Regions from separate parts of the Bradyrhizobium sp. 195 genome, predicted to be linked through region 2. Evidence: predicted binding sites of a transcription regulator. Region 2 holds the regulator's gene; each other region holds the start of a gene.

Region 1 (4,311 bases), 3.5 Mb from region 2:
GCGGGCTGGGAGGCGGTGGCCGCGACGGCGTTGGCGCGCTGGGCAGGCTGCAGGGCGGGAATCCCCGTGAGCAGCGGCACGCGCGAAACGACACGGCGCCGACAGCGTCCTCGTTCGGCCGCGATGGCGAGCGCACGCCAGCCGTCGCGGACAGGAGTGGGGATGTGCGCGGACGGCAAAATCGTGTGGTCCTGACGCCCGGGGTCTGTGCGTCAAGTGTTGCGGTGATGCGGTGGCCCAACCGGGTTCGCGCATCAGCCATCCGCAAGGCGACGGGGGCAATAGTGCATCGCTCCCCGGGGAGAGCACGACATAAGCCGTAAATCCATCCGTGCAGGGAAGGCCGGTCGTTCCGGCGTCACCTGTAGTCCACCCCGTGCGCGTCTTGTTCGCACACGGGACCGCGGGTGCCAGCCGGCGCCCGGCCTTCCCTGCGCCCTTTCTCAAGAAGGGAGCAACGAAGAGAGCAAAGCTCGGGCGAAATGAGCCGCGAGAACGCGAAGGTGTGTCTGCGATGACGATGCGATGTGAAAGAGCGACGCCGCCCCCACGCACTCCGTCATTGCGAGCGCAGCGAAGCAATCCAGACTGTCTCGGCGGAGGGATTCTGGATTGCTTCGCTGCGCTCGCAATGACGGCGTGGAGGCACCCGGGCAGACTCGTTCCCCGGACGCGGCTCAGCAGCGCAGCTTGTCCGGGACACGGCGCCTCACGCGCTCTCCGTCTCCCGATGCACGTCGTGCACCACGAGGCCCATGCCTTCGTCCGGCATCTTGATCCAGTCACGGCGCTTCAGGGTGCGCTTGGTGTCTTCATAGCCGCTGGTCCAGTGCTCGCGCATCGAGGTGCCCGAGAATTCGTGGTCCTTGGCGTCGCCCTCATAGGCCTTCTGCTGGTAGATCAGATGCAGGATCGCGATCTCGGGCATGTTGCGCAGGCTCGCCTTGAGCTTGCGCTCCTCCTCGGAGAGCTGCTCGTCCGGCAATTTGGCCAACGCCTTGTAGAGCAGGACCTTGAGGTTGTGGGTGCGGCGATAGACGTCGGTGTTGTGGCGCGTGCGCGAGGAATACATGATGTCCTTGTGGCGGGCCATCACGTCCTGGATCGAGCGCGGCAGCACGCCCCGCGCGCTGAACAGGTCGACCTGGAACACCAGCGAATTGAGCGCGTCCTCCTGGTCGAGCAGGTGCTGCAGCGGGGTGTTGGAGACGATGCCGCCATCCCAGAAATGATCGGTGCCGATCCGCACCATCGGCAGCGCCGGGGGCAGGGCGCCGGAAGCCATGATGTGCTCCGGCTCGATCTCGTCATGGGCGTTGTCGAAATAGATGAAATTGCCTGAGAGCACGTTCACCGCGCCGACAGCGAAGCGGACCTTCTTCTCGTTGATGAGGTCGAAGTCGACGAGCTCGAGCAGGCTCTCCTTCAGCGGCATCGTGTCGTAGTAACTGGTGGCGGTGCGTGCGCCGACCGGGCTGAACCAGGGATTGATCTGGTGCGGGGTGAAGAATCCGGGCTGGCCCATCGCCGAGGTCATCCACGCGCTGGTGAAGTTACGCCACTGGCGGAAGTCGTCGCCGTCGGGCGTGTAGTGCCAGATCTTGCGGTTGGTGATGCGCTCCCAGAACGTGCGCAGTGCCTCCAGCCGTTTCTCCGGCCTGTTGCCGGCGATGATGGCAGAGTTAATTGCACCGATGGAAACACCGCAAACCCAATCGGGTTCGATGCCGGCCTCGTGCAGCGCCTGATAGACGCCGGCCTGGTAGGCGCCGAGCGCTCCGCCGCCCTGCAGCACCAACGCGACGCGATCGCAGCGCTCGGGGCGCCAGCCGTGCGCGGGAGGCTGTTGCGTCTGATGGGTCGGTTGCGGCGTGCGGGCGTCCATGGCGTGCCTCCTGCATGCCCCGAACGATTGCGTCCTGCCGTGACGCGCTGATGACAATGCCGGCTCGCGCGCATCGACTGCATGCAAGGCTGCTGCAGCGGAATGACGAGAGGTCACGTCCCTGACGGAAATCCATCACATCGCAGTCAACGAGGGTCGCTAGCAATTCGCGCCAAGCCTGTCGCCGCCGGGGCGGGCATCACAGAAGGCATCACGCGAGGAGACCAGCGATGCGCAGGGAAGACGTGCTGAAACTTCCGTCCATGCCGGCCGCCGGGCCGAGCTATCCAGCCGGGCCCTACCGCTTCGTCAATCGCGAATTCCTCGTCATCACCTACGAGACCGATCCCGACTTGATCCGCGCCGGCCTGCCTGAGCCGCTGGAGCCGATCGGCCAGCCGATCGTGCACTACGAATGGATCAAGATGCCGGATTCATCCGGCTTCGGCAGCTACACCGAATCCGGTCTCGTCATCCCCGCGCGCCTCAATGGCGAGGAAGTCAATTTCGTCTCGCAGATGTATTTGGACGATGATCCGCCGATCGCGGCCGGCCGCGAGATCTGGGGCTTTCCCAAGAAGTACGCTCATCCCAAGCTCGAGATCGTCAAGGACACGCTGACGGGCACGCTGGAATATGCCGGCCAGCTCGTCGCCATGGGCACGATGGGTTACAAGCACGAGAGCATGGCCGGCAACGGTGAGCTCACTCGCGCCACGCTGTCGAAGACGCAGATCAATCTGAAGATGATCCCGGGCGTGGATGGCCGTCTCGAAGTCTGCCAGCTCGTCGCGATCAACCTCACCGATATCGTGCCGAAGGGGTCCTGGATGGGGCCGGGTCGGCTGCATCTGGTGCCGCACGTCAACGCGCCCGTGGCGGATTTCCCGGTCCGTCGCTGTCTCGGCGCGCATCATTACATCGCCGACCTGACGTTGCCGTTTGGCCGCGTCGTGCATGACTACATCAGGGAAGCCGAGGCGGCCGCGACAGGGTTGGCGGCGGAATAGGGCGCCATCATCAAACTGTAACACTGGCGTAATTGAGTACCCGCGCGGGTCCGGAAGATGCCGTCAGCCATCTTCCGGATATGGGGCATTGTGGACGGTTGGGGTTGGCCATGGCGGAGCCGGCAAAGTTAGTCACCGCGACAACGGATGCCGAACCGGCCATTCCCGGGCTGGTCTGGGCGTTTCGCCTGCACAGCGACGGCAGTGCCGAGCCGCTACCGATCGACCACCCGATCGAGTTCAGTCATGACGGCCGGCTCTGGCTGCATTTCAACCTGACCGACGCGCGCGTGCGGCCGTGGATCGCGGCGTCAACGCTGCCGCCGCTCGCGCGCGAGCTATTGCTGTCGAACGATACGTTCCAGCAGCTCCACGTCATCGATCACTGCGTCTACGGCGTGTTCTCCGACCTCGTGCGCGAGATCGACAGCCCGACAGAGGAGACCGCGTTCCTGCGCTTTGCCATGACCGAGCGTCTCCTGGTCAGCGGCCGCCATCAGACGCTCTGCTCGGCGGATGCGACGCGCCGCGTCCTCGAAGGCGGTTACCGCGTCGACAATGTCGCCCATCTTCTGGAGAAGATCGTCGACGAGGTCGCCGACACGCTTGACAGGATGGCCGACAAGCTCGGGCAGGAGATCGACGACATCGAGGAGCGGATTCTCGCCGAGGATGCAAAACCGGAGATGCGGCGCAATCTCGGCCGCCTGCGCCGGACTTGTGTGAGATTGCACCGGCAGCTCACCGGCCTGCGCGTGCTGTTTCATCGGCTCGACCAGAAGAACACCGATCACCTGTCGCCTGCCTTGCGGATCCAGGCCGGCAAGCTCGCGCAGCGGCTCGATGGTCTCGACCACGACATCGTCGAGCTCAGGGAGCGCAGCCGCCTGCTCGAGGAGGAGCTGCGCTTCAAGAATGAGGAGGAGAGCAACCGCCATCTCCACACGCTCTCGATCGTGACCTCGCTATTGCTGCCGCCGACGCTGATCACCGGCATCTTCGGCATGAACACCAAGGGCCTGCCGCTGACAGAGGTCGAGAGCGGATTCCTCTGGGCGGCGGTGCTGATGGCCTGCTCGGTTGCGGCGGCCTATCTCTTCATGCGGCGCACGGGCATCTTCAAGTAGCGTATTGATCGTGAGTTGGCGTGCCCAGAGATCTCCGTTGCGACGCGCGGCCACGATTGTGCTGGCGTGCGCGGCGGGCAACACCAGTGCGTTTGCCGGCGCCAAGGATGAGAGCGCGGCCCCATGGTTGTTTCCGAAATGGTTCAACCAATGGCATGACGGCCTCGCCGGCAGGGGCCTGAATTTCGGCGCCACCTACATCGCGGACAATATCGCCAACGTCTCCGGCGGCGTGAAGCGCGGCGCCATCCATTTCGGCCGCCTCGATCTCTCTGTCGATGCCGATCTC
Region 2 (4,311 bases):
GCCGCGCAAGGCGGCCACGAGATCGCCCGACGGCACAACGGCCTTGATGCCGATCAGCAGGCCCTCGCCGCGGACTTCGCTGACGACATCGGGATGGCGGTCGATCACGGAGGCGAGCTTCTGCTTGAGCAGCAACGACATCTTCTGCACGTGGTCGAAGAAGCCGGGCTCGAGCATGACGTCGAGCACCGCATTGGCCGCCGAGATCGCCAGCGGATTGCCGCCGAAGGTCGAGCCGTGCGAACCGGGCCCCATGCCGGAAGCCGCATCCGCGGTCGCCAGCACCGCGCCGATCGGGAAGCCGCCGCCGAGCGCCTTCGCCAGCGACATCACGTCAGGTGTGACGCCGGTGCGCCTGTAAGCGAAGAGATCGCCGCTGCGGCCCATGCCGGTCTGCACCTCGTCGAATGCGAGCAGCAGGCCCTTCTCGTCGCAAAGCTGGCGCAGCGCCTTGAGGAAAGAAGGCGTCGCCGAGCGCACGCCGCCCTCGCCCTGGATCGGCTCGATCAGGATGCCGGCAGTGTCGGGGCCGATCGCTTTCTTCACGGCTTCGAGGTCACCATGCGGGACCTGGTCGAAACCGTCCATCGGCGGGCCAAAACCTTCGAGATATTTTGCAGAGCCGGTCGCCGCGAGCGTTGCCAGCGTACGGCCATGGAACGCGCCTTCGAAGGTGATGATGCGGTAGCGCTCGGGATGGCCCTTGGAGAAGTGATGATGGCGGACCAGCTTGATCACACCCTCCAGCGCTTCGGCGCCGGAATTGCAGAAGAACACGAAGTCCGCGAAGCTTTCATTGCACAGGCGCACGGCGAGCTTCTCGCCGTCCGGGCTCTGAAACAGGTTCGACATGTGCCAGAGCCTGGTCGCCTGCTCCTGCAGCGCCTTGATCAGATGCGGGTGGCAATGGCCGAGCGCATTCACAGCGACTCCCGAGGTGAAATCGAGATAGCGATCGCCATTGGTCGCGATCAGCCAGCAGCCTTCGCCGCGTTCGAAACCGAGGTCGGCCCTGGCGAAAACGGGGAGCAAATGCGGCGCTGCGCTGTTAGTCATGACGATCACTTGAATGTTGCGGACGGTGTGACGCGTGCATTGCGCAACGCACCATTGACCGGCCCGGAAAACGAAACGTGCCGCCTTTTAAGGGCGGCACGCAGGACTATCTTATGCTTGGCAAGACGGGTGTCAATGCCGCCCGGAAAGCCTCAGGAAACGCTGAATCCGTAGTCTTGCGGTGCCGATTTTGCGGGTTTTCACCACGGAACATGTGGAAGCGAGTCGGCGGACTCTTGCGCGGGAGTCACGCCATATTGTAGCGTTTGGATTGTCAGATACGACATCTCGTGCAGCGGTTCTGATCCCAAGAGTCCTCTTGTACCGGCGTAAACGTTCGGGCGTCAGTCACGCGCCCGGCGAGCCTTAAGGGATTCTGACGGCACGGGTTTTTGAAGGCTTAGGCATTCGCTGCAAGGCCCCAGGATGGCTGGCCGGCAGCGAGGGAAAGGGTGCAATGACGGTTTTGACCTGGTCCGATGATCGCGTCGAGCAGCTGAAAAAGCTCTGGGAGGCCGGACTTTCGGCCAGCCAGATCGCAGCAGAGCTCGGCAATGTGACCCGCAATGCCGTGATCGGCAAAGTGCACAGGCTCGGTCTGTCCGGCCGCGCCAAGAGCCCTTCGTCGGCAGCGCCCCGCCCGCGCAAGGCGCGTCCCGCGCAGCACATGATGCGCGTGACCCGCCCCATTGCGCGCGGCAACACCGCGCTGGCGCAGGCCTTCGAGGTCGAGGTGGAGGCAGAGCCTGTCACCTACGACAACGTGGTGCCGATGAGCCAGAGGTTGTCGCTGCTCGAGCTGAACGAGGCGACCTGCCACTGGCCGGTCGGCGATCCCTCGAGCCCGGATTTCTTCTTCTGCGGCGGCAAGGCGCTCTCCGGCCTGCCCTATTGCGCCCAGCACTCGCGCGTGGCGTATCAGCCCGCGGCGGACCGTCGTCGTGCACCGGCCAAGCCGGGCCCGCGGTAAGCTTGTTCTGAGATCAAGAGAGAGCCGTCATCTGATGATGGCTCAACAAACTCGATGTCGTCCCGGACAAGCGCGCCACAAGCGCGCGCAGATCCGGGACCCATAGCCACCGCAAGATGTGGTTACGGGGACTCGGAGTTACCTTTTCGCAAAAACAACCGCTGCCTGTGGTTATGGGTCCCGGATCGGCGCTTCGCTTGTCCGGGACGACACCGACGTTGTGGCAACAGCCCGCAAACCTTACGTCTGCTCAGCCTTCGCGAAGCGATCATCCAGCGCGTAGCCGGCGCCGCGGACGGTGCGGATCGGGTCCTGCTCGCGGCCGAGATTGAGCAGCTTGCGCAGGCGGCCGATATGGACGTCGACGGTGCGCTCGTCGATGTAGATGTCGCGGCCCCAGACGCTGTCGAGCAGCTGCTCGCGCGAGAACACGCGGCCGGGATGCTCCAGGAAGAACTCCAGCAGCCGATATTCGGTCGGGCCGAGATCAATCGGCCGGCCCGAGCGCGCGACGCGACGCTTGTCGCGATCGAGCTCGATATCGCCATAGGCGAGCACGGTGGCGAGCCGCTCGGGGCTGGCGCGCCTGAGCAGACCCTTCACGCGCGCCAAAAGCTCCGGCACCGAGAACGGCTTGACGATGTAGTCGTCGGCGCCGGTCGCAAGACCGCGTACGCGCTCGCTCTCCTCGCCGCGCGCGGTGAGCATGATGATCGGCAGCTGCTTGGTCTCGGGGCGGGTGCGCAGGCGGCGGCACAGCTCGATGCCTGACAGGCCCGGCAGCATCCAGTCGAGCACGATCAGGTCGGGAATGTGCTCCTTGAGGCGGGTGTCGGCGTCGTCGCCGCGCATGACCGTCTCGACGTCATAGCCGTCGCCCTCGAGGTTGTAGCGAAGAAGCTCGGTGAGAGCTTCCTCGTCCTCAACCACCATAATGCGTGCGCCCATGGTGTCGTCGCTCCTTGAGGTCTTCAGCTATTCGGGATCGTCGTGGCGAAGGTGGTCATGTCGCCCTTCGGCCGCTTGTCGGTGATCGCCTGGCCCTCGATCATGTAGAACACGGTCTCGGCGATGTTGGTGGCGTGGTCGCCGATCCGCTCGATGTTCTTGGCGCAGAACATCAGATGGATGCAGAACGAGATGTTGCGCGGATCCTCCATCATGTAGGTGAGGAGCTCGCGGAACAGCGAGGTGCAGATCGCGTCGACTTCCTCGTCGCCCTTCCACACCGCCATCGCCGCCGGCAGATCGTGCGCGGCATAGGCGTCCAGCACCGACTTGACCTGCTGCTGCACGAGGTCGGTCATGTGCTCCAGGCCGCGGAACAGCTTCAGCGGATGGAAGTCGGTCTCCAGCGCGGCGACGCGCTTGCCCATGTTCTTGGCGAGGTCGCCGATCCGCTCAAGGTCGGTCGCAACGCGCATGGCGCCGACGATCTCGCGCAGATCGACCGCCATCGGCTGGCGGCGGGCGATGGTGAGCACGGCGCGTTCCTCGATGCGCTTCTGCAGCGCGTCGAGCTCGGCGTCGATGGTGACGACGCGCTGGCCGAGCGCGACGTCGCGGCGGATCAGCGCGTCGACGGATTCGACGATCATGCGCTCGGCGATCCCGCCCATCTCGGCGACCAGGCGGGTGAGCTCCTGGAGGTCGGTGTCGAAAGCCTTGGCGGTATGTTCAGTACCCATGTTCCGTCTCCTCAGCCGAACCGGCCGGTGATGTAATCCTGCGTGCGCCGGTCGGTCGGCGACGTGAAGATCTTGCTGGTGTCGTCGAACTCGATCAGCTCGCCGAGATACATGAAGGCGGTCTTGTCGGAGACGCGCGCCGCCTGCTGCATGTTGTGGGTGACGATCGCGATCGTGTAGTTGTCGGACAGTTCCTGGATCAGCTCCTCGACCTTGGCGGTCGAGATCGGATCCAGTGCCGAGCAGGGCTCGTCGAACAGGATCACCTCGGGCCGCACCGCGACGGTGCGCGCGATGCAGAGGCGCTGCTGCTGACCGCCGGAGAGCGACAGGCCGGAGGCGTTGAGCTTGTCCTTGACCTCGTTCCACAGCGCGCCGCCACGCAGCGCCTTCTCGACGCGGTCGTCCATCTCGGACTTCGAGATCTTCTCGTAGAGGCGGATGCCGAAGGCGATGTTCTCGTAGATCGTCATCGGGAACGGCGTCGGCTTCTGGAACACCATGCCGACTCGGGCGCGCAGCAAATTGAGGTCCAGCCTGGCGTCGAGGATGTTGGTCTGGTCGAGCATCAGCTGGCCGGTGGCGCGCTGGCCCGGA
Region 3 (4,311 bases), 1.7 Mb from region 2:
CAGCTCGCTCTCGGACAGCCGCGCCTTTCCTTCGAGCCAGTAATCATACTTGCTGGTGTAGGGATGGAAGCTGACTTCCTCGACCTGATAGCGCGCCACCGCGAACATCTCCTCCGCGATCAGGAGCCGCTGATTCCTCAGCACGCCGGCGCCGAACAGCTCGACGAAGCGCTGCACATAAGGCGCGCGGCGCAGCTTGTCGGCGACGATCTCGGCGCTGCCGCCGTCCATCTCGTTGGGATCGAGCAGCGGAAACAGCGCCTGGTCCTGCAGCGTGTCGGCGCGGCCGTCCCAGAACAGGCCGCCCTGCGGCACGATGTTGGCCGAAGCGCCGCTGCCGCCCGCGGTCTTCGTCGCGCGCACGGCCTGCTGGCCTATTGCGGCCATCTGGGCGAGGTCGACGATGTTGTCGTCATCCCCTTTGTCGGAACCGATGCTGAAATTCGGCTGGCGTTCGAGATAGGTCAGCGACGGCACCGCACGGGCGCCTTGCTGCGCCAGGTTGGCGCCGCCGAGCATGACCGGCCCGTCATTGGGCGGTCCATAAGCGTGATCCGGGCTGTGACAGGAGGCGCAGGAGAGCGAACCGGACGAGGAGAGTGAGGCGTCATAAAAAATCTCCCTGCCGAGCTGCGCCATCGCCGACAACGGCGCGACCGGCGGACGCATAAGGCGAACCGGATTCGGATTGGCGCCCGCCGGGATCGCCTCAGCAAACCCTTGCGTCTCGACCGCAAAGACGGCGCCGGCCAGACAAAGCAGGCCGGCGCCGAGGAGCCACATCGTGCAGCGGTTCATGTGACGAGCGTCCTAGTGATGGTGGTGCTCGTCCGGCGGGCTGGTGATGACAGTGCCGGAGGTCGGATCGAGGAACAGCGCGTCGGCCCGGAGATCGTGGCGATGGTCCTGATCGAAATCGAACAGGTCCATGATCGATCCGGCGCCGGCGTCGAACGAGCCGCCGCCCAGACGCCGGCCGCGCAGCCAATTGTCCTCGATGAACCGCACCACGGAGGCCTGCGAGATGTAGGTGTGGCTGACGAAGTTCGTCCTGGCGTAGGGCGAGACCACGATGAAGGGAACGCGGGTGCCCGGACCGCAGCGGCCGTTCACCGGTTGACCGGCGAGGCCCTTCGGCGCCGGCTGCTTCTGCGGGCCGAGGCCGCAGAGGCCGGGGCCGTTGACCTGATCGGCGGTCGCATCGTAGGAGGCGCTCTTCGGCGCGACGTATTGGTGGTCGTACCAGCCGTCGGAGTCGTCATAGGTGATGATGACTGCGGTCTCGCGCCACTCCGGCTGCCTCTGGAGGAAGTTGATCAGCTCGACATTGCCGACCTGCTCGTCGAGCGGATCGGAGTTGCCGGCATGACCGTCCTGGAAGGCCGGCATCTTGATGTAGGAGACGGCCGGGAAATTGCCGGCCTTCACCGCGGCGTAGAAGTCCTCGAGATCGTAGCCGTGGTTGGCCGGATCGATCTTGCCGCCCATCGCGTAGGTATGGCCGACGGCGTGGACCGAGCTCGGCCGCGCATGGGTCGGGTTCGCGGTCGACTTGTAGTACTGGAAGAAGGCGTGGTGCGGGATGTAGTCGACGATGGTGCCGTTGACGTTGCTGGAGAACGTGCTGCGGGCGCAACCGGTGGTGCCGTTGGCGTTCTTGAGCGTCAAGTCGAAGCCGCCCATGAAGCTGCCCCAGCTGATCCGCTCGTCGTTGAGCAGATCGCCGATGTTCTTGCCGCCCATCAGGATCGTGCTGGTGGTGCTCGAGCAGGGATCGTTGCCCGGGTCGGTGTCGCCGATCAGCGTCAAACCGCCCTGGCCGTCGGCGATCGAGGATGAGGTGCCGACGACGTTCTGCACGCCGTTGGTCTGGCCCGAAACGACTTCCAGCATGCCGGGCGTCGACGGGCCGAAGGTGTCGGTCCAGGCGTTGTCGCTCATGGAGAAATGCTGGGCGTAAGTCCACAAGGCGGTGACGGTGTTGCCGTCGAAATAACCCATGACCTGACCGTTGGTGCCGAACGCGCCGGCGCCGCCGGCGGTGCCGCGGCCGGTGAATTTCGGGAACAGATCGTCCTTGCCGTTGTCGACGGCCTGCTGCTCGGGTGTGTAGCTGTGGTTCTGCGAGCGCGTGTTGGCCTGGGTACGGTCGAGGCGGAACGGCTCCGTCGCGCCGGTGCCGTTGGCCGGGCTGTTGTTGGGGTTGTTGACCAAGAGGTTCGCCGTGGCGAGGTTGTTCACCTTCGGCGTATGCGGCTTCGGCACGAACGGGATCGAGCCCGACGGATTGGCCGCGTTCGGATAGGTCGCGAAGTAATGATCGAAGGAGCGGTTCTCGTTGAAGATGATCACGAGATGCTTGATTGGAGTCTCGGTGTGGATCTCATGCGGATGGCGGTGGTGATCGTCTTGATCATGCCCGTGATCACGGTCCCGACCGAAATCGTCCGCAAGGACGGGAATGCTGCACGCGAGTGCCGTCGTGGCCGCGAAAAACGCGACCGTCGTCAGAAATCTGGATTTCATTGTTGTGTTGCCCCGAAGGAATGACGCCGACCTTCGGGACCTTAACGGCGCCCCATGACAGACCCGTGTCAGTTTGACGCACGACAATTTGCGCAATTGCTCGAACAGACTTATCGTCTGGGCGAAGCTGGCCGGGACGGCACCGCTTCACCACGAGATGGTGGTGCGAGCCGAGGATTCGACAACGCTACTCCGCCCGGATCGGCGCGTCCTTCATGCCGTTATTGTCATAGGCCTTGCGCAGCGTGCCGTTGGTCGTCGCATCCGTCATGAACCTCGTGACGAAGGTCAGTGCTTGGCTGTGGCCGAGCGGCACGGCGGCGGCGGTCACCGTCTTCTTGAAGGTCTCGTCCAGCACCCTGGTGCCGGGAATCTTCTGGGCCATCTTGTTGAGCTGATCGCGCGAGAGCGCAAAGGCGTCGATCTCGCCGCTCTTGAGCAAGCCGAAGATCTCGTCATAGGTCTGATAGCCCGTGACTGTTGCGTGCTTCAGATGCGCGATCGCGCCGCGCATGGTCGTGGTGGCGTTGACGGCGGCCACCTTGATGCCGGGCTGGTCGAGCGTCGCAAAATTGGTGACGACCGAGCCGGGCTTGACGATGTAGGTGGCGTCCGCGACCTCGTAGATCGGGCCGAACATCATCTTGGTCTCGCGCTCGGGATCTTTGGGCAGCCAGGTGACGTCCCAGGTCCCCTTGCCAGCGGCATCGGTGATCTGTCCTGAATTCTGGTGCACGACATATTCGACGGGGACGCCGAGCTGGGCGGCCATCGCCTTGCCGAGATCGACAGGGACGCCGGCATAGCCGGCATCGGTCTTGGTCGACCAGAATGCGCCGCCTGCGGGGCTGATTGCGATCGCGACCCGCAGCTTGCCAGTCGGCGCGATCTCGTCCTTCAGACCATCGGCTAGCGCGGGCATGGCAACCGCCGCGGCAAGAGCGAGGCCGGCGAAGGCCGACCGAAATAGCGCTGGCATGTCATGGTCTCCTCACCTTTTCTTCTTGGCTTCTTCGCGGCTGGCTCGCGCACCGCCATACGGTCTTTGACATAATTCTGGTCGATCGTGCGCTCGGTGAAAAGCGGTTTGACGTGACAAATCTGTCAAAGGCCACACCGCCCCGGGCAGCGCAAGGCCTGCGACTGCCATGGCCATGGTGTTTCACGGCCGGACATTTGTTGGTAGCCTGTCGCACCCACAGACGATACTCGGGGGGCTACCGAATGACCTCATCCAATCCCGCATCGCCCGCACGGCGCAATGAAGCGTGGAGACAGGCCGGGCGGACACTCGCCGCCACGGCGGTCGTGATCGCGCTGACGGGCTGCGAGGACAAGAACACGTTCGTGGCACCGCCGCCCCCCAAGGTGGAGGTGGCAACGCCGGTGCAGCGTCCGGTGACGCGCTACATCGAGGCCACCGGCAACACCGCGCCGATCAAGAGCGTCGACCTCGTGGCGCGGGTGCAGGGCTTTCTGCAATCGATCGACTATCAGGACGGCAGCTTCGTCAAGCAGGGCACCCAGCTCTTCACGATCGAACCGGAGACCTATAAGCTCAAGCTCGAGCAGGCGCAGGCGGCCGAGTCCGGCGCGCAGGCCACGGTCAAGCAGGCGGAAGCGGACTTCAAGCGGCAGGTCGAGCTGGTGCAGCGCCAGGCGGTCTCGCAGTCGACGCTCGACACCTCGACATCGACCCGCGACAACGCGCAGGCCAGTCTCTCGCAGGCCCAGGTCAACACCAAGCTCGCCCAGGTGAACTACGGCTACACCAACGTGACCGCG

Evidence for each region. The regulator PhoB, encoded in region 2, activates phosphate uptake and scavenging genes when phosphate is short. The targets are predictions, from matches to a motif close to TGTCATNNANCTGTCAT.
Region 1: the regulator PhoB is predicted to act here: its motif matches at 1,925-1,941, upstream of IVB26_RS18170 (acetoacetate decarboxylase).
Region 3: the regulator PhoB is predicted to act here: its motif matches at 2,581-2,597, upstream of IVB26_RS10335 (phospholipase C).

The regions. Positions count from the first base shown of each region.
Region 1 is NZ_CP082161.1:3,974,577-3,978,887, forward strand. Features, by position in the region: gene IVB26_RS18165 (patatin-like phospholipase family protein) at 710-1,885, opposite strand; gene IVB26_RS18170 (acetoacetate decarboxylase) at 2,116-2,895, shown strand; gene IVB26_RS18175 (transporter) at 3,006-4,022, shown strand; gene IVB26_RS18180 (carbohydrate porin) at 4,060-4,311, shown strand, end outside.
Region 2 is NZ_CP082161.1:496,830-501,140, reverse strand. Features, by position in the region: gene IVB26_RS02235 (aspartate aminotransferase family protein) at 1-1,056, opposite strand, end outside; gene IVB26_RS02230 (GcrA family cell cycle regulator) at 1,514-2,026, shown strand; gene phoB (phosphate regulon transcriptional regulator PhoB) at 2,267-2,974, opposite strand; gene phoU (phosphate signaling complex protein PhoU) at 2,998-3,714, opposite strand; gene pstB (phosphate ABC transporter ATP-binding protein PstB) at 3,726-4,311, opposite strand, start outside.
Region 3 is NZ_CP082161.1:2,232,709-2,237,019, reverse strand. Features, by position in the region: gene IVB26_RS10340 (cytochrome-c peroxidase) at 1-798, opposite strand, end outside; gene IVB26_RS10335 (phospholipase C) at 811-2,526, opposite strand; gene IVB26_RS10330 (ABC transporter substrate-binding protein) at 2,714-3,505, opposite strand; gene IVB26_RS10325 (efflux RND transporter periplasmic adaptor subunit) at 3,751-4,311, shown strand, end outside.